DNA from 2 places in the Arthrobacter sp. RAF14 genome. Region 2 is predicted to be linked to the other one. Evidence: predicted binding sites of a transcription regulator. Region 2 holds the regulator's gene; the other holds the start of a gene.
The links. The regulator HrcA, encoded in region 2, represses chaperone genes, less so after heat shock. The targets are predictions, from matches to a motif close to TTNGCACTCGNNNNNNNCGAGTGCNAA.

Region 1: a site for HrcA is predicted at 9,813-9,839, ahead of AB4Y75_RS02530 (FmdB family zinc ribbon protein). Genes of this name have one in related genera too.

What each region holds. Positions count from the first base shown of each region.
Region 1 is NZ_JBFREG010000001.1:518,490-539,750, reverse strand. It holds gene AB4Y75_RS02585 (nitronate monooxygenase) at 1-113, shown strand, start outside; gene AB4Y75_RS02580 (Lrp/AsnC family transcriptional regulator) at 176-679, shown strand; gene AB4Y75_RS02575 (MFS transporter) at 720-1,952, opposite strand; gene AB4Y75_RS02570 (Lrp/AsnC family transcriptional regulator) at 2,123-2,620, shown strand; gene corA (magnesium/cobalt transporter CorA) at 2,646-3,641, shown strand; gene AB4Y75_RS02560 (tetratricopeptide repeat protein) at 3,649-6,261, shown strand; tRNA gene AB4Y75_RS02555 (tRNA-Ala) at 6,354-6,426, opposite strand; gene AB4Y75_RS02550 (hypothetical protein) at 6,497-7,393, opposite strand; gene AB4Y75_RS02545 (GNAT family N-acetyltransferase) at 7,495-8,109, opposite strand; gene galU (UTP--glucose-1-phosphate uridylyltransferase GalU) at 8,121-9,017, opposite strand; gene AB4Y75_RS02535 (5-formyltetrahydrofolate cyclo-ligase) at 9,092-9,778, shown strand; gene AB4Y75_RS02530 (FmdB family zinc ribbon protein) at 9,879-10,148, shown strand; gene cpaB (Flp pilus assembly protein CpaB) at 10,279-10,962, shown strand; gene AB4Y75_RS02520 (hypothetical protein) at 10,996-11,295, opposite strand; gene AB4Y75_RS02515 (AAA family ATPase) at 11,421-15,197, opposite strand; gene guaA (glutamine-hydrolyzing GMP synthase) at 15,396-16,943, opposite strand; gene AB4Y75_RS02505 (DUF3817 domain-containing protein) at 17,186-17,671, opposite strand; gene AB4Y75_RS02500 (SURF1 family protein) at 17,668-18,516, opposite strand; gene AB4Y75_RS02495 (ABC transporter ATP-binding protein) at 18,723-20,444, shown strand; gene AB4Y75_RS02490 (ABC transporter ATP-binding protein) at 20,500-21,261, shown strand, end outside.
Region 2 is NZ_JBFREG010000001.1:1,527,578-1,537,008, forward strand. It holds gene AB4Y75_RS07245 (PhoH family protein) at 1-393, opposite strand, end outside; gene AB4Y75_RS07250 (GerMN domain-containing protein) at 717-1,652, shown strand; gene AB4Y75_RS07255 (16S rRNA (uracil(1498)-N(3))-methyltransferase) at 1,685-2,437, opposite strand; gene dnaJ (molecular chaperone DnaJ) at 2,441-3,565, opposite strand; gene hrcA (heat-inducible transcriptional repressor HrcA) at 3,626-4,639, opposite strand; gene AB4Y75_RS07270 (DUF3097 domain-containing protein) at 4,765-5,607, shown strand; gene AB4Y75_RS07275 (DUF4870 domain-containing protein) at 5,759-6,175, shown strand; gene hemW (radical SAM family heme chaperone HemW) at 6,250-7,479, opposite strand; gene lepA (translation elongation factor 4) at 7,483-9,342, opposite strand.

The DNA.
Region 1 (21,261 bases), 1.0 Mb from region 2:
AGGGTCTGGCGGACGGGCTCAACCTGTGGGCCGGGACGGGATGGCGGCAGGCATCGACCGCCCCGCTGCGGGAGGTCCTGGCACCGTTCCTCGACGCCGCATCCGAGCGCTGAGCCGACGTTTCGCGAATCGCCGCCCCGCCGTATCATGTAGTGACATTCGAAGCGGAGGAACAATGGCCGATTCAGCGAAGAATCTTCGCATTCCGGGGACCAACGGCGAAACCCTGGACGACGTGGACCGGAAAATCATCCGGATTCTTTCGGAGGACGCCCGGATCTCCAACAAGCAGCTGGCCGAGGACGTGGGCATCGCCCCCTCCACCGCACTGATGAGGACCCGCACCCTTCAGGAGCGCGGGATCATCAAGTCCTTCACGGCCGAACTCAATCTCGCTTCGATCGGCCGCAGTGTCCAAGCGCTCATCGCCGTGCGTCTGCGGGCTCATGACCGGGATCAGATCGATCAGTTCACGGCCCGTGTGCCCCGGCTTCCCGCGGTGCTGTCCACGTTCCACACCTCCGGCTCGGTGGACTACCTGCTGCACATCGCCGTGGGCACCACCGAAGAACTCCGCGATTGGGTCCTGGACAATCTCGCCACGGATCCGGTGGTGGGCCACACGGAGACCACGCTGGTCTTCGAGCACATGGACGGGAACTCCGGCCTGCTCGACTGAACGGCCGGGGGTGACCCGGCTGAGCCGGACTCAGCCGGACTCAGGCCCGGCGCTGCCCCCGCAAGGAGGCGATGGCCAGGACGAACGCCGCCACGCCCGTCAGGATCGCGAAGGCGGTGACCGCCGTCGTCATCCCCCAGACCGCGGCCGCCAGTCCGAGTCCCAGCACCGGCACCGCACTGCCGAGATACGTCACCACGTACACCGTGGACACCATCTGAGCGTGCTGGCCGGGGGAAACCGCCATCGCCGCGCGGTTGAACACGGTCCGGAAGGACAGGCCCTGGCCGAAGCCTGCCGCCACGGACGCCACCACCAGGAGCCACAGCGCGGAGGTGTTGCTGGCCCAGGCGGTGAGGAGCATCGAGAGGCCCAGCACCACAAGGCCTACGGGAACGGTCGCCTTGCCGGAGAAACCGGTGAGCTGGCTCAGGGCCGAAGCGCCGAGGGAGAGACCTGCCAGGACGCCTACCAGGGGCAGCGAACTGAGGTGCATCCCCTGAGCGAAGAACCCGGGCGCCAGGGAGAGCTGGAAGCCGAAGATGGCGAAGCTGAGGAACCCGACCAGGGCCGCGAGCCAGAACGCACCGCGGGCCTGGGAGGGCACACCGAGGCGGCGCGGCGCCAGAGCCCGGTGGTTGAAGCCGTGCTCGGCACGCATGATGGCAGGACGGGCCTTGATGAGCCAGAGCGGCACGAGCAGGAGCGCCAGGACGACCATCTGCACGATGAAAGGCGCGGTCCGGCCGCCCGGCAGCAGCGCGAGCAGACCGCCGATGGCGGGCCCGGCCGCGACTCCGCCGGAGGACGAGAGCAGGGTGAAGCGGGAGGCCCACTCCGGGCGGGCCGGCAGGAGTTCGCGCAGGGCCGCGGCGCTCGCGCCGGTGGCGAGCGCGATCGAGATGCCCTGGAGCACCCGTCCACCGCACAGCATCACAAGGTTCTGGGCCAGGCCGAACACGGCGGTGCCCGCCAGGCCCACCAGCACCGAGACCACCAGGGCCGCGCGCCGGCCGATGTGATCGGACCAGTGGCCCGCGAGAACCAACGTGGCCACGAGGGCGATCACATAACTGGAGAAGGCCACGGTGGTGCCGAACGGCCCCAGGGCGAGCTCCGCCTGCAGGGAAGGATAGAGCGGCGTGGCCAGATTGGCTCCCACCAGGAGCACGAAGATGACCACGCCGGACAGCACCAGACGGGCCGTGGTGGACGCTTCCCAGCCCCACTCACGGGCGGCCGGGCGCATACGCAGTTCACTGATGACGGTCATCGGGATCTTCCTCGCGGCTGTGGACGGTGGATGTGCCGTCACGAAGCTCTTCGGCCCGGGTCTGGGCCTGTTCAGATCATGAGGCATTCCCGTACTATCGATCAGTGAGCGCAAGGAAAATTGCGCAAAACATCCAACAGATATGCCTTCTCTTGAGCTGGAGTGCGCAATTGAACAATCTCGATGCCACCGATCTGAAGATCCTGCTGGAGCTCGTCAGGGAGCCCCGGATCCAGGTCAGCGAGCTCAGCGAAGTGCTGGGCATCGCGCGCAACACCGCACAGGCGCGGCTGCGCCGCCTGCAGCGCTCCGGGGCCCTCCAGGGAGGCGGCCGGGAGGTCGACCTCGAAGCGGTGGGGTACGACGTCGTCGCGTTCGTCACGATCGAGGTGACCCACCGCGAACTGGACACCGTCATCTCCGCACTCCGTCTCATCCCGCAGGTGCTCGAAGTCCACGAGATCTCCGGCCGGGGCGACCTCTGGGTGCGGCTCACCGCCACGGACACCCACCAGTTGCAATCCGTCCTCCGTCAGGTGGTGCGGATCAAGGGCGTCATCAGGACGGAGACGGTGCTGGCCCTGCACACCCACATCGCGTTCCGTGCGGAGCCGTTGCTCAGCCGCGCCCTCGACGTGCAGGAGAATGCCCGCGCCTCGCGCACATAGGCCTGCCCTCGTCCATAATGAAGCCGTGACGATCATCGACAACGCCGTCTACGTGGACGGCCGCCGGATTCTCGAACCGCGCTCCGTGCTGCAGACCAGCGAAGCCATGGAGGAGACCGGCGGAATGGCCTGGCTCGGCCTGTACCGGCCGAGCGAGGAGGACATGAAGGACATCGCGGTGGAGTTCGGGCTCCACCCGCTGGCCGTCGAGGACGCCGTCACCGCGCATCAGCGCCCCAAGCTGGAACGGTACGACTCCACGCTGTTCACGGTGCTCCGGCCCGCCCGCTACATCGACTCCACCGAGACCGTGGAGTTCGGCGAGCTCCACATCTTCACCGGGCCGGACTTCGTCGTCACCATCCGCCATGCCGAGACCCAGGGCGTCGCCGCGGTGCGTAAGCGGCTGGAGGACAACCCGGAGCTTCTCAGCATGGGGCCCGAAGCCGTCCTCTACGCCCTGGTGGACAAAGTGGTGGACGATTACTCCCCCGTGGTGTCCGGTCTGGAGAACGACATCGATGAGATCGAGGACCAGCTGTTCTCCGGGGACTCCACGGTGTCCCGTCGCATCTACGAGCTCACCCGAGAGGTGATCCAGTTCCAGCGGGCCATCCAGCCGCTGCCGGACATGATGGAGATCCTGGAACGCGGATTCACCAAGTACCAGGTCAACGTCGAATTGCAGCGCAATCTCCGCGACGTGCGGGACCACGTGGACTCCGTGATCGCCCGCGTCAACTCCTTCCGGGAAATCCTCCAGAACGCCCTCACCCTGGACGGCACCCTCACGGCCAACCGCATGAACGAAGTGACCCTCGCTCAGAACGAGCAGGTCAAGAAGATCTCCGGCTGGGCCGCCATCTTCTTCGCCCCGTCCATCGTGGCCGGCATCTACGGCATGAACTTCCAGGAGATGCCGGAACTGGCGTGGCCCCTCGGCTACCCCCTCGCGGTGTGCATGATGGTCGCCTTGGCCGCGCTCCTGTACCTGATCTTCAAGAAGAAAGGCTGGATGTAGGGGCACCATGAGTATCGACGCCGGATTCCTCGCCTTCATCCGTGTCCTGTCCGACGGCGGTGACGAGGATCAGGCCGTCCAGCTGCTCACCGACGCCCTGGCCGACGCCGTCCCGGCCCGGAACGAGGCGGAGGCCGTCGCCTGCGCCGAAGCCGTGGGCCTTCTGCTCCGGATGGAGACCACGCCTGAGACGTATCCGCTGGTGGCTGAACGTCTCCGGCTGCTCGGCGAGCTGACGGCCGGCGTGCCCACCCCCGCCGTCCGGGAGGCCTGCGCCCTCGCGGAGCTGGACGCCATCGAATGGATCCACGGCTCCGATGCGGAGGCGGACGCGATCCTGCTCGTGGACGTGCTGCGCGCCGCAGAGGCGTACGCCGCGCGGTACTCCGATCCCACGGAACCGCTGGTCATCCGGCGCGCCCGTGCCGAGGCCCTGCTGACCGCCGGCCTGCTCGTGCGGCACCTCGGCCGGCCGGGGAATGACGTGGCACGCGCCTTCGAACACCTGGCCCTGTCCCTGACCGGCGAGGACGATCCGCGCCTCCGGACCGTCCGCCTCCACGCTCTGTACGAGGCGTCGAAAACCCGGCTGAGCCTCGACGACGGCCGGGCCGAGAGCCTCGAGCTGCTGCAGCGCGTGATCGAAGAGGCACAAGGCCTCCCCGACGCACGACCCCTCCTTCACCGTGCCGCGCTGCTGCTTCTGGACGCCGAGGACGACGATCCGGCATCCGCACGCTCCAGGGCCGACGCCGTGCTCGCCCTGCCTCTGACAGAGGAAACACGGCGCGGATTCGCACAGCACCGCGCCTTCCTGGAGGAGGTGCTCCTCCGCGTCCCCGAGGAGCACCGGGAAGACGAGGCTGAAACAAGCTACCTGGCCCTCACCGAACGCTTCGCCGCGCATCCGGACGACGAACTGAGGGATGGCCTTCTGTGGGCCCTGGTGCTCCGCTACGGCTTGCAGGGCGAGCAATCCTCCCGGACGGCCACGTCCCTCAGGGTTCTGGGGCACGCGGACGCCGCGTTCGCCGGGGACCACAGCCCGGTGACCGTCGCCGCACGGCTGCGCCTGGCGGCCCGGGTGGCGGAAGCGACGGCCGCGCTCGGAGACCCGGCGCGCGCCGTCGCGCTCTCCGAAGACCTGGTCAGGCGCTTCCCCGGCGCCGAAAGCGATCCCGAGCTGCGGGTGCCGTTCGCCCTCGCCGAGCTGGAACGGGCGCTCCGCCTCGACGACCTGGGACGGCGCGAAGACGCCTTGGCGCTGCTGGCCTCACTCCCGGAACGCTTCCCACCGCTCGAGGACCTGCCGGACGCGTCCGGCGCCGTCGCTCAGGCCATGTACTGGCAGGGCCGGCTGCTCCGGGAGTCCGGTCGTGCAGCAGAGTCCAGGACGGTCATCGAGGCGCTGATCGGGCGGTTCGCCGACGCCCAGGAGTCCGGCCAGAGAGCACAGGCCGCGAACGCCTTGTTCTCCCTCTGGCAGTCCCCAGACGCCTCGGCCGAGGAGCGGGACGACGCGCGGACCCGATTCGCCGCCCACTTCGGTGATGACGACGATCCGCACATCCGCGGTCTCGATGCCCGGCGGCTTCTGACCCAGGCTTCGGTGGAGGCTGAGCGCGGGCGGAAGGACGCCGCCGTCGCACTCCTGAGTTCCCTGCTCGCGCGTCACGGCGACAGCACCGAAGCCGGCATCCAGGACACCGTGCGGCTGGCGCGCGAGAATCTGGGCATCCTGCGCGTCCCGACGATCGCTCAGGCGGACAGCGCTTCCGGCGCCCGGTATCGCGATCTGCGGGCACGCCTCGATGAAGCGGACCGCGCGATCGGAAGCGGCAGCACCGCGCAGGCGGAGGCGGTGCTGCGTTCGATCATCGACGACGCCGGCGCCGGGGACGCGGACCAGGCGACCGTCCTGCTGGTGCTGGCCGCGCTCGACGGCCTGGGCGGGCTGCTCGAGGAGGCGGGGCGCTGGGAGGAGCTGTCCCTTGTGGCGGGACGGGCCGCGCCGCCACGCCCGGACCTGGACACCCGCGCCGCACGGATCAACGCCCGGGCGCATCTCCGCCTGGCCCGGGCACAGGCCCGGCTCGGCGACCCGTCCTCGGCACTGAACGTCTACGACGCGCTCGACCGCTTCGCGGAAGGCTCACAGGACGGGGACATCGTCAGTGCCCGCGAGACGGCGCTCTACAACCGCGCGGTGCTGCTGGACGATCTGGGAGACGTCCACGCCGCGCTAGCGGCCTACGACCGGCTCCTCTGGATTCAGCAGGCCTCGGTGCCATCGCCCGAACGTCGGCTCCGGGCGGTCAAGGCTCTCCGCAACAAGAGTCTTCTGCTGGACCAGCTCGCCTTGTTCGCGGACTCCGCCGCCGCGCACCGGCAGGTCCTGGACATCGCCGGCACCGCGCCGGAACCCGCCGTCCTGCAACGCGCACGGCCTTCCGCCTTCGCCCTGGCCACCTGCTTCGCCCGGCTCGGCGACCATCGTTCCGCCGCCGACACGTATATGTGGATCGGCACGGCGCACCACCTCGGCTTCAGCGCTCAGGAGCTCCGCGAGGCAGCCGGCCTGCTCAAGCTTGCACGGAAAGAGGCCAGGCGGCAGCGGTGAGGGGGTGGCCTGCGGCATCGCCGGGAACGGCCCACCCTCCCCCGGGGACACCGAAGGCCCCTCCGGATCCGGAGGGGCCTTCGGTGAAACTGTGGAGCTAAGGAGATTCGAACTCCTGACCTCTTCGATGCGAACGAAGCGCTCTACCAACTGAGCTATAGCCCCGGACCCGCTCTCGCGGGAACCAACTGAAACAGACTACAAAGAAACCGCCGCAAGTTCAAAAACGCGGGGCTCAGGCCCTCCGGCGCTGCAGAATCGCATCCAGATTCCGCAGCGCGGACTGGCCCTGACCGACCACGGCGACGTTCACTCCGCCGGCCTGCACGGCCTGGGCGAGGTCCGGCTTCAAGGCGTCCTTGATGATCGGCTTGCCCTCGGGCTTGGGGGCCGCCGGCAGGTCGAGCGGTTCCGGCGCCGGACGCTCGGCCCGCGGCGCGTCGACGTACAGCGGCTTCGGAACATCCACCGGCTCCCAGGTCTCCTCGGCGCCCGCCTCGGAATCACCGATCTCCCGAGCCACGGCGAGGGCTGCGAGACGCAGCTCAGCCGCCGTGAGCGGCGGTTCCTCCGCCTCCTTCACCGGCTCCGCGGGCGAACCGTCGAAAGGTTCACTGGGCGATGACAGCGGACGCTCCACGGCGACGTCGCGCACCGGAGCGGCAGAAGAAGCCATGGCATCACGGAAGGCCTGGTCCAGCCGGCGCAAGCGGTCCCGCTTGGCCAGCTGACGAAGGGCCGCGACGCACGCCACGGTCACCAGGAGGCAGAGCACCGAAGCGCCGGGGGCAACCACCGAGAACAGGGAGAGCACGGCGAGAACCGGCACGGCGGCCAGACTCAGCGCACCGAGCAGTGCGAGCGAGGCGCGGCCGGTCTTGATTCTGGGACGGCGGACAGGGTTCTCCGAGAGATCCTGCTGGCCTGGATTCTCCATGGGCACGGTCTCTTCCTCCTTGCTGCCGTCCTGCACTGTCATCGTGGGTCCGGCACTCACCGTCGGCAGGTGGCCGGGATGTTCCTCGTTCTCCGCCTCCACGGTCCGGACCCGGACGCGGCGCTTCAGAAGTGAAGGAGCGATCCCCAGAAGCCAGAACGCGACAGCAGCCACCAGGACCACTGAGCTGCTCATGGGGAAATCCACAGTCTTCACGTTAGGGGGTGCTCACCACACGCCTGACCATTTGCCCTAGTGTGTCGCCCAACTCGGCAGGAAATGACGACGGCGAGGTGTCACCGGCTGTTGAGCCAGCGCGTCAGGACGCCCTCCGGGACCTCATCGGCCGTCAGCGCGAAGCTCAGATGATCCGCCCATTCGCCGTTGATGTGGAGAAACGCCGGACGCAGACCTTCCGGGCGGAAGCCGAGCTTCTCGACTACCCGCAGGCTCGGCGTGTTCTCCGGACGGATGTTGATCTCCATCCGATGCAGTCCGAGTTCCCCGAAACAGAAGTCCGTGGCGAGGGCGACCGCCGTCGGCGTGATGCCCCGTCCTGCGCGTTCCTGGTCCACCCAGTACCCGATGCTCGCCATCATGGCCGATCCCCACATGATGTTGGAGACCGTCAGCTGCCCGACGATCGCCGGCACGGCAAGGCCGGGCCGGCGCTCGGTGATCAGGAACGGCAGGGCGTTGCCCTGGCGCGCCTGAGTCCTGAGAGAGGTGACCATCTCACGGTAACTGGGCAGGCGTCCGCCCGGATTCGGGTTGCTCGCCTCCCAGGGCTGCAGCCAGTCCTTGTTGCGCTGACGGACCGTCGTCCACTCGACACGGTCCCGCTGCCGGATGGGCCTCAGGACGATGTCACCGTGTTCCAGGGTGACGGGCCAGTACGGAACCTGACGCACCGGTGGCAGCGTCAGAGAGTGGACGTGAACTCGCCGAGCCAGGTGCGGAGGTCAGGACCGAGGTCCTCGCTCTCCGACGCCAGCTGGATGACGGCCTTGAGGTAACTCAGCTTGTCGCCGGTGTCGTAGCGGCGGCCGCGGAACACCACGCCGTAGACCCCGTACCCTTCACCCTCGCCTGCGGCGAGCGTCTGCAGGGCATCCGTCAGCTGGATCTCGCCACCGCGCCCGGGGGCGGTGTGGGCGAGCACCTCGAACACGGCGGGGTGCAGCACGTAGCGGCCGATCACGGCGAGGTTGGACGGAGCCTCCTCGACGGACGGCTTCTCGACCAGCTGGCTCACGCGGACGAAGTCCTCGCCGTCCACCGGCGAGATGTCCGCGCAGCCGTAAGCACTGATCTGGTCCGGCTCCACCTCGATCAGGGCGATGACCGATCCGCCGGTCTTCTGCTGGACCTTCATCATGATGGACAGCAGTTCGTCCCGGGGGTCGATCAGATCGTCACCGAGCAGCACCGCGAAAGGCTCCTGGCCCACATGCTGCTGGGCACGCAGCACCGCGTGACCCAGCCCGAGGGGATCGCCCTGGCGGAGATAGTGGATGTCCGCCAGATTCGTGGATTCCTGGATGGCGGAAAGCTTGCGGGCATCACCCTTGGCCTCCAGGGTGGCTTCCAGCGACGGGACCCGGTCGAAGTGGTCTTCCAGGGCGCGCTTGCTGCGCCCGGTGATCATCAGAATGTCATCCAGTCCGACGCTGGATGCCTCCTCCACCACATATTGAATGGCCGGCTTATCCACCACCGGCAGCATTTCCTTGGGCATGGCCTTCGTGGCCGGCAGGAATCGGGTTCCCAGGCCGGCGGCCGGGATGACGGCTTTGCGGATCTGCTTCTGTTCGGTCACAGGACTAATCTAGCCGATACAGTCACCAGCCCCTTCTCCGGATTTTTTCCGACGACAGAATGACGGTTTCACCCATGCCAGCAGAAAAAGCGGAATTCCGCTCCGCGCAGCGCACACGACGGCGCGCAGAGGCCGCCCTTCGCACCGGCGACGACGCCGCCCGGCTGGGTGCCGCGTTCTCGGCGCAGGCGATGGGCTGGCTCTCCACGGTGCTGCCGGGGGGGTCAGCGGCGGCTCCGAGCGTGGCCTGCTATCTGAGCGCCCGCCTCGAACCGCCCACCGGAGCATTGCTCCACTCCCTGCATGACCGTGGCTGCACCGTCCTGGTTCCGGTCTGCCGTCCCGGGCATCTCATGGAATGGGTGCGCTGGCATCCGGGAATCGAGGTCCGCCGCAGCACGCTCGCTCCGGTCGATGAGCCTGTGGGACCGGGTGCCGGTCTGGCGGAACTGCTCGGCGAGGGTGGCCCCGGCCTGGACGCGATGTTCCTGCCGGCCACCGCCGTGGACTCGACAGGGAACCGTCTGGGTCAGGGCGGTGGGTACTACGACCGGTTCCTGGCGGAACTGGCGGAGGCACAGACGACTGAGGCGGCTCCGGCAACTGAGACGGCCCAAGCGGAGTCCGGTCGCACGGTCCCCCTGGCCGCCCTGGTCTTCGAGTCGGAGTACGTCCCACAGGGGTCCTTCACCGTGGACCCGTTCGACCGGCCCGTGGACGCCGTGGTGACGGAGCACCGGTGGCGCCTCTTCGGGAAGTGAATCCCGGGTTCCGGCGTTGTCCTCTTTGATAGAATTGGCACTCGGAACCTGACAGTGCTAATCCGTATCCGTTCAGGACCCAGAGAACTGAGGAGAATCCGTGCCGACTTATGCGTATGCCTGCAAGGACTGCGGCCACGATTTCGAGGTCGTCCAGTCGTTCAGCGACAACTCCCTGACCACATGCCCCGAGTGCGGCGGCACCCTGCGCAAGAAGTTCAACAGCGTCGGCGTGGTCTTCAAGGGCTCCGGTTTTTACCGGACGGATTCCCGCGGTTCCTCGTCACAGAGCACGGTGCCGGCGGCCTCCTCGTCTTCCACCGCTTCAAGCTCCCCCGCTCCAGCGGCGAGCCCAGCCAGCGGAAACTGATCGGCCCAGCGCCCGCCTCAGAGCATGAGGCCGCCACCACCACGGAGCGAGCCCCGTCCACCGGGCCGGCGCTGTCCACATAAGCGAAGTCATCCCCTCCGGGCCGGACAGCGGTCCCTAGCCTCGGAGTATGAGGAATCCTCCGCTCGGCTCACGCCGCCGTTCCGCTCTACATCGTCTCCATGCCTGGCTCATCCGGCACCGCCGTTTCCTGGCGGCCGTCTTCCTCTCGGCCGCCGTGAGCCTCACGGTCTATCAGCTCACTCCCGAGCCCGCTGAACGTGTCCCTGTGGTCTCCGCCTCCGGTGATCTTCCCGCCGGGGCCACCCTGAGCCGTGACCAGCTCACCATGGTGCAGCTGCCTCCTCAGGCCGTGCCGGCCGGCAGCTATCGTGACCCGGCGCCCGTGCTCGGACGACGGCTGGCCACTCCCCTCCGGCGGGGTCAAGTCCTCAATGAAACCGCGCTCACCGGTCCCGGCCTGCTGACGGGGACGCCCGAGGGAACCACCGCCGTGCCGCTGCGGATGTCCGACCCGTCGTCCCTGAGAATTCTGAGTCCTGGTCAGCTCATCGACGTGGTGCTCACCCCCGACCCTGGTCCGGACATACCGCGCGACCCGGCCGGGCAGCCGTCTCATGTCCTGGCGTCGCGGGTGGCCGTGCTCTGGATCAGCCGAGGAGAGAGCACCGGGTCGTGGCTGGGGAGCGATGACTCGCCCGGTCTCATCGTGGTGGCCGCCGGCCCGGCACAGTCCAGATCGCTCGCCGGAGTACAGCGCCAGGGACGGCTCTCCTTCGTCCTGGTCCGCTGACCGGTCATGAGCACCATGGTGTTGCGTGCCCGGTCAGTCCCAGTGCGGGGGCCGCTGCTCCTTGAGCCATTCATCCCGTTCCGGGTTGCCCGGCGTGCCGCCCCAGGCGACGTCCAGGTCCTCGGCGGCCTTGTCCGGCAGGACCCCCTGCGCGGGTCCCGGCCGCCGTGCGCCGCGGTCCTCAGCAGACAGCGCTTGGTCTCCGGCCGCAGAGGCCTCCGGAGGCGTGCCCTCCGCCGGGCGCTTGCCCTTGGCCGTGGTCACCCCGCCGGACGGCGACGCCGGCGCCTCCATCACCATCGACTGTCCGTCGGCCACCTCGAGCCGCGTCATCTGAACGGTGGCACGGCGTGAAACCCACCGCTTCCGCCCGGGACCGGACGGGTTTGCCGCCGCGTCATCGGAAGAGCCGGGAAGGTCAGGCTGCGGTCCCCGAGCGGAACCGCCAGGGGTATCGCTCACGCCGGTCCGTCGTCGCCCAGGGGCACCTGCTGCATGAAGCCCGTGGCGGTGTTCTCGGCGCCGCCCTGTTCCTCACCGTCCAGGTGGAGGTAGGAGGCGATCCGATCGGCGCAGAACGACGGGTCGGTGAAGACCTCGATGGTCCAGAGGGAGACGTGACGCCACCCCATCCGTTCCAGCAGTTCCGGACGCAGCCGGCTCCGCTCACGGATGGACCGCTTCTGGTATGCGGCAGTGCCGTCGGACTCGATGGCCACCGGGGTGGGGATCTCGGAGTCGTCCTTGCCCATGGTGTGCAGGGGATCGGCCGCGGCCACCACATCGATCGCGCCGTCGTACTGGTGCCAGACCCGCGCGCCCCGGACCCGGAGCCGCTCGGCGAGGTCCACCACCAGGGCGTCCTCCCCCAGGCTCGGGTCGCTCGACGCGGCACGGGAGGCGTGGCTTCCCAGGGAGTAGTTGCCGCCCAGTTCACGGTCCAGCAGATCGTAGAAGTCCGCGGCGCCGTGACTCAGGCGGCTGCGGTCCAGATCTTCGGGCTTGAAGCAGCTGAGGACATGGAGGTGCTGACGTGCACGGGACATCGCCAGAGCGAACTTGGCTCTGCCGTCACGAGCCGACAACGGACCGAAGCTGTGCAGCGCGCGGCCATGGGGCGTCCTGCCGAAGCCGAGGGAGAAGATGATGTGGTCACGTACCAGCCCACGGGCACGTTCCAGATCCACCACCCGGAAGGACTCCGGGCCGGTGCCGTGGAAGAAGTCAGCCAGCAACGGGTGGTTCGGCAGCTGGAGCCTGATGGCTTCGCCGATCCGCGCCGCGTGGTTCAGGGTGCTGGTGACCACCGCGAGGGAACGCCGCGGCCGGGTCCTCGCGTGCTCGAAGACCAACTCCACCACGCGGTTGACCTCGGCCATCACGGATTCCACGGCTTCTTTGCCCTGGACCGGAAGGCCCGTGCCGTCCGGCAGGTACTCCACCACGATCGAACGGTCCAGACCGGTCACCGCATTGCCGTCGGGCAGGCGGTTCAGACGCTCGCCGTAGAAGGAACGGCTCAGCTGAAGGCTCAGGTCCTCGTCCACCGAACGGTAGGCGTTGCGCAGCTCGACGCTGGGCAGCACCTCACTCAGGGCGTCCAGAGCACTGGTGACCGTCTGTGCGGCCTGCTCGCGGTCGTCGGGGCGTTCCACGGCGACCGAGAAGGCACGGGGCGCGCCGATGCTCGCGTCGCCGAAGGCCACCACCTGCGTGCCGCGGGCCAGCGCCGGCAGGGCACTGCGCAACGCGGTCGACTCGGCGTCGACCAGGACCACGGCATCGAAGTGGACCCCGGCGGGCAGGGCCCGGGACAGGGAGTGCGGACTGACGGTCCAGATCGGGACCAGGCTGGACAGCAGCTGAGGCGCCTGAGCCCAGAGCGCGGCCATGCTGACCCGGCCGTCCTTGAGGAGGCTGCGCAGCAGCTCGGCCTGACGGGTCTCCCGTTCCACCAGGTCCCGCCAGCGCTGCGCCAGCGACCAGCGCAGACGCCCGGCGCCGCTGGCGATGTGCGCGCTATCAGCCAGGCGGAACTCGCCCTCCATGGTGCGGAGGCTGTCGCCGTCGGACATGGCCAGGTAATCGTCTCCGCTGATCATGGCTTCGAGGACGGACTGCCACCAGGCGAGGTCCAGTTCCGCGCCGACCGCCTCGGCGGGGACTTCGCGGGCCGCCAGATCATCCAGCAGCTCGTCGAGGCCCTGGCCACGCAGGCTGTCCAGGATCAGAGTGCGCTCGGGAAGGGTTTCCAGCGCTTCGGTGTCACCGCTCAACGACGCAAGACGGGCCTCTAGGGCCGCCAGCGGCATCTCCTGCAGATCGGTGCCGCCCCGGGTGCCCTTGAGCGCCTGGCTCAGGGACAGCAGGTCCTTCTTGACCTCCGAGTAGCGGGTGTCCAGGTCGGCGAGGCCGGAGGGCACCACGGGGTGCCGCTGCGAGGCCGCGTACTTGGACCACTGTTCGCGCTGGACCTGGACCTCTTTGAGGCTTTCGTGGAGATCCAGGATGTGCACGCCCGGACGGACGAACTCCTTGGCGTACTTGCGCAGCTTGGCACGCCCCAGGCTGGTCATCTCGATGCCGCGGTCCCGGCGCCAGGCGGTGGGCGCCGTGGCCGCGATGAAGTCATGGACGTCCCGGTCGAAGATCTCCACGGAGAACCGGCTCAGGCTGTCGCGCATCCCGAGGAACAGCCCCAGCTGCTCACCCCACTCATGGAAGTTCGCACCCAGGTGGAGCTGCGCCTGCTCGGCGAACTCCTCCATGCGGCGGCGCAGTTCCGGGACCGACGTGTTCAGGCGGCTGGCCGTCTCGTGAGCCTCCTGGGCCTCCTTGCGTGTCAGGAGGCGCGCGCCGTGCCATTCGCTCGTGACCGTGGACCGGGTGAAGCTGCCGAGTTCGGCCGCCCGGACCAGCTGCGTCGCCGTGGCTTCGCGGTCCTTGATGCTGTCCAGCACGCTGCGCTTCAGGCGCACGGTGGTGCCAGGCGTCGTGTCTGTGGCGACCGCGCGGGCGAGCGCCTGCATCGCCTGATAGGGAGAGCAGCCCCAGCGCGACCGCACATTGTGCAGCGAGGCCACATGCTCGGCCAGGGAGTGCCGACGGGCCCGCAGGGTGCTGTGCAGCTGCTCCAGCTGGGGCTCCTCGGCCTTCTCATTGCGCACGATCGCCTGAATCAGCTGGGCCTTGAGCTGGGCGGGACTGGCACTCGCGCTCAGGGGCAGCACCAGGGACTCCAGACCCAGGGACCCGAGCCGCTGGTTGAGTTCGGTCAGGGAGGTGCGCCGTTCGCCGATCACCAGGACCGACTTCCCCGCCATCACGAGCTCGCCCAGGGCGTTGACCACCGTCTGGGTCTGGCCGGTGCCGGGAGGCGCGGAGATGACCACGGAGTCGCCGGCACGGATCACGTCCAGGGCCAGCTGCTGCGAGGCGTCGGCGTCGAGCAGCAGGAACTCGTCCGCCGGATCGCGCTCGTCCAGCGGCACGAACTCCTCGGCCGTGATGGGCACCCGTGGTTCCACACTGTCCGGATCCGCGAGGGCGGAGATCAGCTCATGCCGGTCATGGATCCAAGGGTCGTCCAGATCCTGCGGAAGGTCGGCGAAACTGGAGACGAGCAGCTCCGAAAGGATCTCGGAGCCGTGGATCGGCGCGATGACCGTCTCCATGCGCTCCAACACGGGCTGGGGATCGAAACGGGCGGTGCTGTACGCCAGGCGCGCCAGGGCGTTGACGTCGAAGATGATGCCGTGCACTGTTTTCAGATGACGGACAAGGGCGGGGTTGATCCGCGCCTGCTCCATGACCTGGAGTTCGTAGTCGTCCCCGCTGGGGCGCAGGCTCAAGCTGATGGAGGCGAGCAGGACCGGAGCCGTCACGCGCTGCGGCTTGCCACCGACTGCGGAAGTCCAAACGGCGGTGCCTGCGGAGAGATACCCGACGTCGATCCCCCGCTCGTTGCCCATCTCGTAGATCTTGGCGCGGATGCTGCGGGCCGCCCGGGCAGCGCGGGTGTAATCCTGCGGCTCACGGATCAGGGTGGACAGACGGGTCTTCCGCCCGGCCATCAGTTGAGCGAGGCCGGACGGGTGAGCGTGCGCCAGGTCGATGAAGCCATCCGGAGTGCGGGAGAAGCGCAGCAGCGTGTCCGGGCCTGACACCGGCGCGAACGCACCGAGCCAGCGGCTCAGCTCCTCGGAGCGTTCGACGTGTTGTGGGTTCTCCGGCACGGGTTCCTTCTTCTCTGCACTGGCTGCACTGGCGCGTGAGGCTTTGGACCAGATAGGCATACCTTCGAGGGTATCCGCCCCGGAGCGCCACCGGGGCTTGCAACGCCCACGACTTGCCAAAGTCCAGCGGAATTCCGGGGAAAAAGCCGTGACCGGCCCGCGGAAGCGGACCGGTCACGGTTCAACGGCTCGGGGGGATCACTCCCACTCGATGGTTCCCGGCGGCTTGCTGGTCACATCCAGCACCACGCGGTTGACGCCGTCCACCTCGTTGGTGATGCGGTTCGAGATCCGGGCGAGCAGATCGTACGGCAGACGCGACCAGTCGGCCGTCATGGCGTCCTCGCTGGACACCGGACGGAGCACGATCGGGTGGCCGTAGCTGCGGCCGTCGCCCTGGACGCCCACGCTGCGCACATCGGCCAGCAGCACGACCGGCATCTGCCACACCTCGTTGTCCAGACCCGCGGCGGTCAGCTCGGCGCGAGCGATCGCGTCGGCCTTCCGCAGGAGGTCCAGGCGCTCGGCAGTGATCTCACCGACGATGCGGATTCCCAGACCGGGGCCGGGGAACGGCTGGCGCCCGACGATCTCGGCGGGCAGGCCGAGCTGCGCGCCGACGGCACGGACCTCGTCCTTGAACAGCGTGCGCAGCGGCTCCACCAGCTCGAACTGGAGGTCCTCCGGCAGGCCGCCCACATTGTGGTGGCTCTTGATGTTGGCCGTGCCCTCGCCGCCGCCGGACTCGACGACGTCCGGGTACAGGGTGCCCTGAACCAGGAACTTGATGCTTTCGCCGTCGGCTGCCGCCTCAGCGATGATCGCACGCTCGGCCTCTTCGAAGGCGCGGATGAATTCGCGGCCGATGATCTTGCGCTTGGTCTCGGGGTCACTGACCCCGGCCAGGGCGTTCAGGAAGCGTTCCTGCTCATTGGCCACATACAGCTTGGCGCCGGTGGCGGCGACGAAGTCGCGCTCCACCTGCTCAGCCTCGCCCTCACGCAGCAGACCGTGGTTCACGAACACACAGGTCAGCTGGTCGCCCACGGCGCGCTGCACGAGAGCAGCCGCCACAGCCGAATCGACGCCGCCGGAGAGACCGCAGATCACACGGGCCTCGCCCACCTGCTCGCGGATCCGCTCCACCTGGTCCTCGACGATGTTCCCCGTGGTCCAGTTCGCCTCCAGACCGGCGCCCTTGTACAGGAAGTTCTCCAGGATCTTCTGGCCGCTCTCGGAGTGCTTGACCTCCGGGTGCCACTGCACGCCGTAAAGGCACTTCTCCTCATTGGCGAAGGCCGCCACCGGGGCGCCCGCCGTGGTGGCGAGGACCTCGAAGCCGTCCGGGGCGCGGTGCACCGAGTCGCCGTGGCTCATCCACGAACGGTGGTCCGTCACGCCCTCCAGGAGCGAATGAGGCTCACCGACCAAGGTGGTCTCGGTGGAGCCGTACTCGCGCAGGCCGGTCTGGGCGACCTCGCCGCCGAGGGCGCGGGCCATGGCCTGGAAGCCGTAGCAGATGCCGAGGACGGGGACGCCGGCCTCGAAAAGGTCCGCGCCGACGTTCGGGGCACCCTCCGCGTAAACGCTGGACGGGCCTCCGGACAGGATGATGGCGGCGGGGTTCTTGGCCAGGAGTTGCTCGGTGCTGAGGGTGTGCGGAACGATCTCCGAATACACCTTCGCCTCACGCACGCGGCGGGCGATCAGCTGCGCGTACTGTGCACCGTAGTCAACAACCAGCACCGGGCGCTGAGAAGTCTGAGCTGCGGGGGAATTGGTCACCCCTCAAGGATACGGTCCCGCGGCACTCCCCCGCACACCGGGCGGCCTCCGAGTAGCGCGGCTCACAGCCGCAGCCGTCACAACGACGGCGGCCGGCCCGACGTCGTGGGTCATGAACCGGCGCGCGACGACGCCGCACAGGCCCCGCGGCCGAAGTCACCGAGGGGGCCGCCACGCAGCCGTGGCGACCCGGGCGCGAGCGTTCAGTAGCGGCTGGCCGCCTGAGGATTGGCCGCGAGCTCCGCCTCCACCTCGGCATGCGTCTTCTTCTCGACGATGAAGGACAGGAACGGCACCACACCGCCCAGGGCGAGCACCACGAGCTTGCCGAACGGCCAGCGCAGGAGGCTCCACAGACGGAAGTTGGAGATCAGGTACAGCACGTACATCCAGCCGTGCACGATCAGCACGATGATGGACAGGTTGGCCCCGCCCACCACGCCGGACGGGTCCGCGCTCGCCAGGCCGAAGACATGCGGCTGCCCGGTGACGGCGTTCGTGCCGCCCGCGAACAGGAACTGGCCGAAACCGTAACGCAGGATGAGCTCGACGCAGAGCAGCAGCAGGAACGAACCCGTCGCGTAAGCCAGGACCTTGTAGAACTTCAGGGCGGAACGGATCTGCTGCTCCGTCCCTCCGAAACGCCGGGGGCGGGGTGCGGGAGTGCCGGCAGGCTTGGGGTCGATCATTCGCTGCTCCTGTGATCATCGGGGGTGTTCTGGGGGAAGGACTGCCCGCGGGCGTAAAGGGCCGCGTCCTCCTCCGCTTCGAGCTGCCGCTGGTAGTCGTCCTTGACCAGGCGCCACCAGATGAAGAGGGCGAATCCCGCGAAGACCACCCACTCCACGGCGTAGAAGATGTTGAGCCAGTTCACGCCCTGCTCGGGCGGCGCCGCCTTGAGTCGCAGCGGCTTGAGATCCGAGTCGTCCCGGGCGCCGACGTCCTGGCCGCCGCTCTTCTCCTGGCCGGCGCCGACGAAGCCCTGGTAGCTGGAGACGTCCCACACATTGATGAGTTCGGCGACGGAAAGATTGGCATAGCTGCTCTGCGGGAGGTCCTGCGTGACCGTGGGGGCCTCGGAAGGGACGAGGCGGCCGGTCAGGGAGACCTGCCCCTGCGGCGCCCGGGGAGCCTGATCGGCCGAGGAGATCCAGCCCCGGGCCACCGGGATCCAGGTGGTCTCGGTGGCCTTCGCCCCGGCCAGTCGCGGAGCGCCGTCGACGGCGAAAGCCGTGACCACCCAGTAGCCGCTCCGGCCGTCCAGGAGTCTGTCCTTGACCAGGACCTGTCGCGAGGGATCGTAGTGCCCGTTCAGAGTGACCATCTGGTCTGCGACCGACGAAGGGAAGAAACTCCCCGGCTTGAGCACCTCACTCAGGGGCCGGGGCGACTCCAGAGCGCTGTCCGGGGCCTTCTCCTGCTCGGTCGAGCGTCCGAACTGCCACTGGCTGAGAAGCACGAAGACCGTGGACACCAGCAGCGCAAAGAGCAATCCGGCGATCCAACGCGGCTTAAGGGCAGTTTTCAGCACCATTCCACCGTACTGGCTGAACCTCGGAATTCCCCAAAAACGGCCGCCCGTCCACCCGGCCCGCCAAGGGCCTCCTGAGCGCCCTGCACCCGCCCGGCCCCCGTAACAGAATCGCCTTCCACCAGCCAGAACGCCTTATTCCAGAATTTCCCGAAAGAAATCTTTCATATGAACTTCCCTGTGACTCAGGCCTCATTTAGGCTGGCGCTGTGCGAGAGTACCCCTATCCCCGTCCTGACGAGCCTTTCGGTCTCTCTCCCAGCCGATTCCTGCTCTGGCTGGGCCGCCTTCAGCTGCCCACTTTGATCGGCGGATTCTGCTTCGGCATCGTCTGGATGTTGTCACAGGCCTTCGCGCCCTTTGTTATCGGCAAGGCCCTCGACCTCGGCGTGGTCGCCCAGGATTTCGGGGCTCTGCTGTTCTGGACCGCGATCTTCCTGGGCCTCGCGGCCATCCAGGCGGCCACCACCACCATCCGTCACCGCCTTGCGGTGAGCAATTGGCTCCAGGCCGCCCTGACCACCAAGGAACTCATCGGGGTGAAGGTCTCCCGGGGCGGTGAGTCGGTGGGGCGCGCCGTTCCGACCGGCGAAATCGTGACGGTCGCGTCCAATGACGCGCCGCGCATCGGCCAGCTCTTCGACGTGACAGCCCGCTTGTCCGGCTCGATCATCTCCTATCTGGTGGTCTCCGCCCTCGTGGCGGGCATCCACCTGCCTCTGGGCATCGCGGTGCTCATCGGCGTGCCCGCACTCGGCGCGCTCCTGGTCTTCGTGGTGAAGCCGTTCCAGAAGCGGCAGCAGGCCCAGCGCGAGGCGACCGGCAAGATGACCTCCGTGGGAGCGGACACGGTGGCCGGTCTGCGGGTGCTCCGCGGCATCGGCGGAGAGCGCATCTTCGTCAACCGGTACCGCGAGCGCTCCCAGCACGCGCGCCAGCAGGGCATCGAGGTGGCGAAGTCGGTGGCGACCCTGGAAGCCTCGCAGCTGCTCATCGGTGGCGCCTTCAGTGTGTTCTTCACGTTCACGGGTGCGGCACTCGCGCTGGACGGCACGATCACCCCGGGACAGCTCATGTCCCTGTACGGCTTCTCGGTGTTCCTGGTCGCCCCGATCCGGACCGGCTCGGAGGCCCTCAACGTCGGCATCCGCGGCGTGGTGGGCGCGCGCAAGGTCAGCAAGCTTCTCGGAGCGAAGCCTCTCGTAAGCGACGGCGGCAAGGCCGCGCCGCCGTCGTCGGCAGCGTTGCAGGACGGCGAGAGCGGCGTGACGGTCCCGCCGCAGGGGCTCACGGCGCTGGTCTGTTCGGATCCGGGCCGTTCGGCGGCCGTGGCCAAGCGGCTCGGCCGGTTCGAGGACGCCGCCTCGCGCGATGTCCTGTGGGGAGGCCTCCCTCTGGAGGCCTATCCCCTGGATGACATCCGCCGGACGATCGTGTTCAGTCAGGCCGAGGCTCAGTTGTTCACCGGCAGCCTGCGCAGTTCCCTCGATCCCCAGGGGCGGCACAGTGACCAGCGCATCCTGGACGCTCTGGAGCAGGCCGCCGGACTGGACATCCTGGAGGCCCTGGAGGAGGGGCTGGACCACGAGGTGGATGAGAAGGGCCGCAGCTTCTCCGGTGGCCAGCGACAGCGTCTCTCCCTCGCCCGGGCACTGCTGAGCGATCCTGAATTCCTCCTGCTGGTCGAGCCCACCAGCGCGGTGGACGCCCACACCGAGGCCCGGGTCGCAGAGGGGCTCGCCGAGGCCCGGAGTTCGCAGAGCGGGCACGGCGGCGCCGCCACCCTGGTCACCACCGCGAGTCCGCTGCTGCTGCACGCGATGGACCGCGTCATCTTCCTTCCCGAAACAGGCGAACCGCTCACCGGCACGCATGCCGAACTGCTGGAGAGCTGTCCCGAGTACCGAATGGTCGTGATTCGCAGTGAGTAACACGGCGGAGTCGTTCGAGGAACCTCTGCTGGAGGAGAACGAAGCGCGCCAGAGCCTGCCCGAGGCCGCCGCCGCCCTCCCCAACCCCGGCAACCGCCTGCCCATCGCGGCCTCCGCGCAGGTGCGGGCGGAGGCGTGGCGTCTGCTCCGCCGGAATCAGCGGGGCCTGGTCGGCGTGATGGTCTTCTACGCGGCGGCCGCCATCATGGGCCTGGTGGGGCCGTTCATCATCGGCCGGCTGGTCGACACCGTCACGACGGGGACCACCATGTCCACGGTGACGGCCCTGAGCCTGGCGCTCCTCGGCTCGGTGGTGGCTCAGGCGCTCCTGCAACGCCTGGCGTCCTACCGTTCGATGGTGCTGGGTGAGAAGGTGTTCGCCGACCTCCGGGAGGAGTTCATGGGGGACGTCACCTCACTCCCCCTGTCCACGGTCGAACGTGCCGGCACCGGTGATCTGCTCTCCCGCACCACCAACGACGTCGAAGCGCTCTCCCATGCGGTGCGTTTCGGTGTGCCGCGACTCCTGGTTGCCGTGGTCACCGTGACGCTCACGCTCGCCGCGGCGCTCGTGGTGTCCCCGCTGCTGGGGCTCGGCCTGCTGGTCAGTGCACCGTTCATCATCCCGGTCACCCGCTGGTACCTCAAGCGTTCCGGCCCCGGTTACCAGCGCGAGCACGCGGCGTACGGAACCATCGACGGGACCATCTCCGAGGCTGCCGACGGCGCTCTCACGGTGGACGCCCTCAGCCTCGGCCCACAGCGCATCCACCGCACCCGCACCGCCATCCGGGAGGCGTTCGAGGCGGAGAAGTAC
Region 2 (9,431 bases):
GGTGCGCCCGCGGCTGCTCAGGATGTTCTGGGTCAGGACTTCGGTGGGGGTCGGCACGGTGCGCGCGCTCAGCATTCCCAGGAGCTGGACCACGAGCTCACGCGTGACCGGAGTGCCCCGCGCCGACAGCGACTTCAGTTCCAGGATCAGACGGTTCGCCAGCTGGACATTCTCGGTGGGGCCCTTGAGCGTCAGTTCGTTCCCGCGGACGTGGAACACCACGGTGGGGAAAGCCGCTTCGAGGCCGCGCAGCGTCTCGTCGTGGGCGCCCAGCGCCCGTACCATGGCCTCGCTCGTCTCGAAGAGGATGACCTCGGTCCGAGAGAGGGGCGTGCTGTGCGGAAAGTCGGTATGACCTGACAGGGCCCCCGATGGCATGGTTTCTTCGCTCATGGTGCCGGCCCTCGAGACCGGATGTCCCTTTCGTGAAAATGGTGTGGCCATGAAGTCCATGGCCTGCTGAAAGTCTACGTCAGGACGCCGGACGGTCACGGCTTGGGCACAGCGGGGTCTCAATCGGATTGCACTTCCTCCCCAGCCCCCCTCGAACGGTCCGAGCACCCCGGCGCCTGTGGCAAGGTGGAATGCGGGGCGTGCTGATCAGCAGGCCCTTTCCCGTGGGCGGACTCCGTCCCGGGACCGGCGACTCCCCGCGAACATTGGCCGATGCCCGCACGACGAGCTGATCGAGAGAGCCGACAGGAAGGAGGGGAACCATGGGCCTGTACACCGCACGACCCACCGCACGACGGCGGCACGCCGCACGCCTGCTCGCGCTTCCCCTCGCCGCTGCGCTGCTTTCCGCGTGCACCGCCACACCGTCCGGAACGGTCTCCTCCGGCTTGCCGGATCCGCAATCGCTGGCCACTTCGATCCCCGAAGTCACCGCCGCCCCGAGTGGAACGGCCGACACCGCCACCCAGGTCCAGGTCTATTGGATCGGACGCACCGGTGGCAACGCCTACCTCTTCTCCGAACCCAGCAAAGTCGGAGCCGGGGACGACCCCGTGACCGCGGCTCTCAAAGTCATGATGGCTCAGAAGCCTCAGGACCCCGATTACTTCACCGCCTGGCAGGCCCCGCACCGTCTGGCGGCGTCGATCTCCGGAGTGTCCACCATCACGGTGGACGTCAGCGCCGACGCCTTCTCCAAGAACCTCGACCCGTCCATGGCCAAGCGGGCCATGCAGCAGCTCGTCTTCACAGCGGTGTCCGCGGCCCGCGCGTCCGGGATGGTCGACTCCTCCGCGGAGCCCGACGTCGTCCTGCTGATCGACGGCCGCAATGACGTACAGGCCTTCGGCTCGATCCCACTGAACCTTTCCTTCCACCGCGACGCGGCGTTCCTCTCGCCCGTCCGTATCACGGTCCCCCAGGACGAGGCGGTCCTCAGCTCCGGCACGCTGACGTTCAGCGGCGTCGTGCTGGGAGCCCGGAAGGACGTGAGCTGGTCGGTGGTGCCTGCCGGTTCCCCCGCGGGGCAGGACGTGCTGTCGTCCTCCAGGATCACGCTGACCCCCACGGAGGACAATGTGGGGCAGTTCAAGTCACGGGTGGAGCTGCCGAAGGGCAAATTCGAGCTCACCGTCACCACCACGGTTCCGGGCGCGTCCCAGCCTGTGCAGGATTCGAAGACCATCACCATCCGCTGAGGTGCGGGATCGCCTCGCGAACCCGGGTCACCTCACCAGCGGCCGAGAACCGTGTTCGCCACCACGAGCGCGGCCGGGCCGGCCGAGGACGACCGCAGCACATGCGGTCCGAGCAGCGCCGTGCGGGCGCCGGCCGCTTCGAAGGCGGTGACCTCCGACGGCGAGATGCCGCCCTCCGGACCCACGATGAGCAGGATCTCGCCGTCGACGCCTGCCGCGTCCTCCAGGAGCGAGGACAGGGAACTGCTCGCGTCCTCATGGAGGATGAATGCGGATCCGGCCTGCGTGATCCGGCGTGCGAGGGCGGCGGAATCCACGGCGTCCCCGACCTCGGGGGTGCGGGCGCGCCGGGACTGCTTGGTGGCGGCCCGCACCACGGAACGCCACTTCGCCAGCGCCTTCGCCGCCCGGTCACCACGCCAGCGCACGATCGACCGGTCGGACTGCCACGGAATCACACCGTCGATGCCGAGCTCCGTGGCGCTCTCGATGGCCTGCTCGTCCCGGTCACCCTTCGCCAGGGCCTGCACCAGGACCAGACGGGGCGCAGGGGCGGTCTCGCGGACGACGTCGAGGGCCCGGACCACCAGTTCCCCGTCGCCGGACGATTCGACGGTCCCGATCACGCGGGTCCCCTGCTCGTCCACCAGGTCCACGCCCTCCCCCGGAGAAAGCCTCTTGACCGTGACGGCGTGCCGGGCCTCGGCGCCGTCGAGCACGACGAGCCCGGACGGCTCGACGTGGTCGAGGGAACCGGCGGGAGCGAAGAAGACCGGGTTACTCATGGCTCAGAGGTTGCCGAACTTGTCGCGGAGCTTGGCGAACATCCCACCGGTGCTGGCGAGCTTGCCCTCGGTGAACTCCTCGTCACGCAGACCCGCGAGCTTCCTCAGGAGTTCCTCCTGCTCGGCGTCGAGCCTCGTGGGGGTCTCCACCTGGATGCGGACCTTGAGGTCGCCGCGGCCGTAGCCGCGCAAGTGGGTGACACCCAGTTCGTGGAGCGTGATGACCTCGCCGGACTGGGTGCCCGGCTTGATGCTGATGGTCTGGGGACCGTCGAAGGTCTCCAGTTCGACGTCGGTGCCCAGGGCGGCCGCGGTCATGGGAACCTTCAGCGCGGCCTGCAGATCGTCGCCGTCACGCGTGTAGGTCTTGTCAGGGTTGACCTTCACCTGGACGTACAGGTCACCGGACGGGCCGCCGGCGATGCCGGCTTCCCCGTGCCCGGAGAGCTGGATCCGGGTTCCGGTGCTCACACCGGCGGGGATCTTGATGGAAAGGGAGCGGTGCGAGCGGACACGGCCCTGGCCGTTGCACTCGTTGCAGGGGTCCTTGATGACCGTGCCGAACCCCTGGCAGCTGGGGCACGTGGCGGCGGTCATGACCTGACCCAGAATGGACCGGACCGGGCGCTGGACCTGGCCGGCGCCGTGGCAGATGTCGCAGCGCTCCGGGCTGGTGCCCGGCTGGCAGCAGCTTCCGTCGCAGGTCTCGCAGACCACGGCCGTCTCCAGTTCAAGCGTCTTCTCGACGCCGAAGACCGCGTCCTTGAGGTCGATGCGGACCTCGACCAGCGCATCCTGGCCGCGCCGGACCCGGGAGGCCGGACCCGGAGCACCGCCGCCGCCACTGAAAAAGGTGTCGAAGATGTCCTGGAAGGCGAAGCCCGAACCGGAGTACCCACCGAACCCGTTGTCGGTGCCGTTCTCGTTGCCCGTGGTGTCGTAGACCCGGCGCTTCTCGGGATCCGAGAGGACCTCGTAGGCGTGCGTCACAGCCTTGAACTGCTCGGCGGCGTCCTCCCCGGGGTTCACATCCGGGTGCAGGGTCCGCGCGAGCTTGCGGTAGGCCTTCTTGATCTCCTCACCGCTGGCGTCGCGCGGGACTCCGAGGACTTCATAGTGACTGCTCACGTGTGTGTACTTCTCTTCCTCTGTTGGGTGAAATGCAGTGGCGTCAGGTGACCGGTGAGGTCACCCCGCCAGAATCCGTGAAAGGTAGCGTGCGACGGCGCGCACGGCCGCCATGGAGGACGGGTAGTCCATGCGGGTGGGGCCGAGGACGCCCACCTTCGAGGCGGCGCCCTTGCCGTAGCCGGTGGCCACCACGGAGGTGCCCGCGAGCTCGTCGAACGGGTTCTCGCGTCCGATGCTGATGGCCACACCGTGCTGGTCGTGGTGCATCTCGGTGAGGAGCCTCAGCATGACCACCTGCTCCTCCAGGGCCTCCAGCACCGGTCCGATGCTCAGGGGGAAATCCATGGTGGCGCGGGCCAGGTTCGCCGTTCCGGCCAGCACGATCCGGTCCTCCGCACTGGAGTCCAGGAGCGACAGCAGGGCGGCGGCGAGGGCCGCCGCCGGCCGCTGCAGCCCGGGGGCCGCCGTCGCGGTCAGGACCGGGACGGTCTCGCGCAGGGTGTCGAGCGGCTGATTCGCACACGCGGCAAGGAACATCGTGCGCAAGGTCACGACATCCGCCTCGTCCAGGATCTGCCCGAGGTCCACGACGCGCTGGTCGACCGATCCCGTGTCCGTGATGAGCACCAGCAGCACCTGTGCGCCGCCCAGGGCCACGACCTCCAGGTGACGCAGGCCTGCCTGGCTGGCCTTCGGGTACTGCACGACCGCCACCTGGCGGGTCAGCTGGGACAGGAGCCGCGCCGAACGCTCCAGCACATCGTCCAGGTCGGTGGCGCTGTCCAGGAAGGAATGGATGGCGCGGCGTTCCGCGGCCGAGAGAGGCTTGACCGAGGCGAGCTGGTCCACGAAGAGCCGGTAGCCCTTGTCCGTGGGGATACGGCCCGCGCTCGTGTGAGGAGCCGCGATCAGCCCCTCCTCCTCCAGCGCGGCCATGTCATTGCGGATCGTCGCGCTGGACACGCCCAACTGATGACGCTCCACCAGGACCTTCGAACCCACCGGCTCCCGGAAGTGGACGTAGTCCTCCACAATGGCGCGCAGGACTTCGAGACGACGAGGATCACTCACTCTGCCACCTCCACATGCTCTTGCCCTTCGGCGTTTCTCTTAGCACTCTACCTCTCTAAGTGCTAATTCTAGTATGCCTGCCCCGGACCCGGGACATCGCCAGGCGGAGAACAGCAGGAGGCTTCATGTCCATCCATTCCTGGGGACCTCAGGACCTCAGCGCACCTGCTCAGAAGCAGCTGCGCGAGGTGCCCGTGGAACGCGGCATGGTGCTGGAGGACGTCCAGACCGGCTGGGTCGGGGCGGTGACCCGCGTGGAGAAGTCCGGCGGCATGCACATCCTCAGCCTCGAGGACCGGCGCGGTAAGGAACGCTCCTTCCAGCTCGGCTTCGGCTTCCTGCTGGACGGCGAAGCGGTCAAGATCGTGCCGCCACGAGCGGCCCCCGCCACCGAGCAGGGCCCGAGGCGCACCGCCAGCGGATCGATCCACGTGGACACCAAGGCACGGACCGCTCTGGCCAGCCGGATCTGGGTGGAAGGCAAGCACGACGCCGAACTCGTGGAGCGCGTCTGGGGTGACGATCTGCGCGTGGAGGGGATCGTCGTCGAGCCTCTGCACGGTATCGACGACCTCGAGGCGGCCGTGGCGGCCTTCGGACCCGGGCCCGGCCGGAAGCTCGGCATCCTGGTGGACCATCTGGTTCCCGGCTCCAAAGAGCAGCGGATCGTGGACGCGCTGATGCGCAAGCCCGGCGTCGGCGGCAACGTGCTGGTGGTGGGTCATCCCTATGTCGACGTGTGGCAGGCCATCAAACCCCAGACCCTCGGAATCCCCGCCTGGCCACGGATTCCCCGCGGCATGGACTGGAAGACCGGCATTCTGCAATCGTTCGGCTGGCCACACGCCACGGCGGAGGACATCGGCCTCGGGTGGCAGAAGCTGCTCTCCACGGTCCGCAGCTACGCCGACCTCGAACCGAGCCTGCTGGGACGCGTCGAAGAGGTCATCGATTTCCTCACGGCGTGACCTCCCAGCCACTATGCTGAGTAAGGAACGCCGTCATGGGCAGCGCCCGTGATCCGGAACTATCTCAGGAGTAACAGCTGTGTCTGACGCATCTGGACCGAAGCCCCAGGGTGCACCCACCCCGGGCGATCAGCCGCGAGGTGCCGCAGGCATGAACGGCGGTCCGGCCCAGAACAGCGGTGATCAGGTGCCCGGCGATCATCCTTACACGGGCGCCAGCGCCGTCCCGGAGCCGCTGAGCTCCAGCGAGGACCGGCAGTGGGCCATGCTGGCCCATTTCGGCGGAATCCTCGGGTTCATCCCGTCGCTCCTGATCTACCTGATCTTCAAGGACCGTGGGCCGTTCACCGCCCAGGAGGCCAAGGAAGCCCTGAACTTCACCCTGCCGCCGACCCTGGTGGCGGTGGTGGCGAACATCCTCAGCCTCATCCCCTGGATCGGCGGGATCTTCGCGGTGATCGCGGCGCTCATCTGGATCGCGCTGACGGTCTTCTCCGTGATCGCCGGCGTTCACGTCAACCGTGGCCAGCCGTATCGCTACAAGTACAACCTGCGGCTCATCAAATAGCCGGAAGGCGGAACCCCGGAAGGGGTCCCGCCTTTTTTCATGCCCTGATAGCGGTCCAGCCAGGGAGGGCCGGATCAGTCCGGAAGCAGACGGCGCACGACGGCGTCTGCCAGGAGCCGGCCACGCAGACTCAGGCGCACGGTGCCACGGAAGGCGGCCTGCGGGTCGATGAGCCCGTCCGCGATCAGACCCGCGACGGCGGTGCGCCCCTCCGCGTGGAGCGCGGAGGTCGGCAGCCCCTCGGCCAGCCTCACGCGCAAGAGGACATCCTCGAGGTAGCGGGTGCCGCCGTCGAGCACTTCCTTGCCCGCGGCCGGGGACACGCCGTCCCCCAGTCGCTGCGCATAGGCACGGGGGTGCTTGACGTTCCACCACCGGACCCCGCCGACGTGTGAGTGGGCACCGGGGCCGATCCCCCACCAATCGTCACCCCGCCAATAGGCGAGATTGTGGCGGCATTCCTGGCCCGGTTCGCGGGCCCAGTTGCTGACCTCGTACCAGTCGAAGCCGGCGGCGGCGAGCCGCTGTTCGGCCAGTTCGTACTTGTCAGCGTGGTCATCGTCGTCCACATCCGGAACCTCGCCGCGCCGGATCTGTGCCGCGAGCTTGGTCCCGTCCTCGATGATGAGGGCGTAGGCGCTCAGGTGGTCGGGCTCGCAGGCCAGGGCGGCGTCCAGTGACTGCTCCCAATCGGCCAGCGACTCCCCCGGGGTTCCATAGATCAGATCCAGGCTCACGTTCAGCCCGGCGTCGCGCGCCCATTCCACGACCTGAGGCACCCGCTCCGGACGGTGCACCCGGTCGAGCGTTTTGAGGACGTGCGGGACGGCTGACTGCATGCCGAAGGAGACCCGGGTGAAGCCGGCCTCCGCCAGGCGGGCGAGGGATTCCGCGGTCACGGTCTCCGGGTTGGCCTCGGTGGTGACTTCGGCGCCGGGCTCAAGGCCCCAGAGGTCGCGGGCACGGCCCAGCAGAGCACCGAGTTCATCAGGATTCAGCAGGGTCGGCGTGCCGCCCCCGAAGAAGACCGTGGACACGGGACGGGCGGGGACGCCGGACCGTTCCAGGACGTCGGCGGCGAAATCCAGCTCGGACAGCGCGGTGCCGGCGTACTCATCCTGGCTCGCGCCGCCGCCGAGTTCCGTGGCCGTGTAGGTGTTGAAGTCGCAGTAGCCGCAGCGGACCGTGCAGTACGGGACGTGGATGTACAGGCTGAAGGCACGCTCCTGCGCGCCCTCCCGGGCCTGAGGATCCAGGAGCCCGTCCGCAGGAGCCGGGTCACCGAGAGGGAGCGCACTGGGCATGGGTTACTTCTTGGCCTTGTCCTTGCCGTTGCCTTCGTCATTGCTCAGCGCAGCGATGAAGGCTTCCTGCGGGACCTCGACGCGGCCCACCATCTTCATGCGCTTCTTGCCTTCCTTCTGCTTCTCCAGCAGCTTGCGCTTACGGCTGATGTCGCCGCCGTAGCACTTGGCGAGAACGTCCTTGCGGATGGCGCGGATGTTCTCACGGGCGATGATGCGGGCGCCGATGGCTGCCTGGATGGGGACCTCGAACTGCTGGCGGGGAATGAGCTCCCGCAGCTTGGAGGTCATCATGACGCCGTACGAGTAGGCCTTCTCGCGGTGGGTGATCGCGCTGAACGCGTCCACCGTCTCGCCCTGGAGCATGATGTCCACCTTGACCAGGTCGGCGACCTGGTCGCCGTCGGCCTTCCAGTCCAGCGAACCGTAGCCGCGGGTCTTCGACTTCAGCGTGTCGAAGAAGTCGAAGACGATCTCCGCCAGCGGGAGCCGGTAGCGGATCTCGACACGGTCCTCCGAGAGATAGTCCATTCCGCCCAGGATGCCTCGGCGGGACTGGCACAGCTCCATGATTGCTCCGACGAATTCGTTCGGCGCCAGAATGGTGGCGGAGACCATCGGCTCACGCACCTCGGCGACCTTCCCAACGGGGTACTCGCTCGGGTTGGTGACGTGGACGACCTTCTTGTCCTCCAGGGTCACCTCGTACTCCACGTTCGGAGCGGTGGAGATCAGGTCCAGCTTGTATTCGCGTTCCAGGCGTTCGCGGGTGATCTCCAGGTGCAGCAGACCGAGGAAGCCCACACGGAAGCCGAAGCCCAGGGCCGCGGAGGTCTCCGGCTCGTAGACCAGCGCCGCGTCGTTGAGCATCAGCTTCTCCAGCGCGTCGCGGAGCACCGGGTAGTCCGTGCCGTCCAGCGGGTAGAGGCCGGAGAAGACCATGGGCTTGGCGTCCTCATACCCTCCGAGCGACACCGCCGCCGGCTTGTGCAGCGTGGTGACGGTGTCACCGACCTTGGACTGGCGGACGTCCTTCACGCCGGTGATGAGGTATCCCACCTCACCGACGCCCAGGCCCTTGGACGGCACCGGCTCGGGCGAGCTCACACCGATCTCGAGGAGTTCATGGCTCGCCTTGGTGGACATCATCTGGATGCGCTCGCGCGGCGTCAGCTTGCCGTCGACCACGCGGACGTAGGTGACCACGCCGCGGTACGTGTCGTAGACCGAGTCGAAGATCATGGCACGGGCGGGAGCCGTCGGATCGCCGACCGGCGCAGGCAGGTCCTGCACGATCTTGTCCAGCAGGCCCTCGACGCCGACGCCGGTCTTGCCGGAGACCATCAGCACGTCCTCGGGCTTGCCGCCGATGAGGTTGGCCAGTTCTGCCGCGTACTTCTCCGGCTGGGCGGCCGGCAGATCGATCTTGTTGAGCACGGGGATGATCGTCAGATCGTTCTCCATGGCCAGGTAGAGGTTGGCCAGCGTCTGGGCTTCGATGCCCTGCGCGGCGTCCACCAGCAGCACGGCGCCTTCGCAGGCGGCCAGCGAACGGGAGACCTCGTAGGTGAAGTCCACGTGGCCCGGGGTGTCGATCATGTTCAGCGCGTAGCTGGTGCCGTCGAATTCCCAGGGCATGCGGACCGCCTGGGACTTGATCGTGATGCCACGCTCGCGCTCGATGTCCATGCGGTCCAGATACTGGGCCTTCATGTCCCGGGGCTGAACCACGCCGGTCAGCTGCAGCATGCGGTCGGCCAGGGTCGACTTGCCGTGATCGATGTGCGCGATGATGCAGAAGTTGCGGATCACGGCCGGATCAGTGGCGGCGGGCACCGGTGCAGTGCGGGCCATGGGAGACACTCAGGAGTCCTTACTGTTGCCTTCGGTCGGTCCTGCCGCAGGGCTGTGGCTCGAGGCCGGCACGCGGAACACAGGACCAAGGGGTCAGA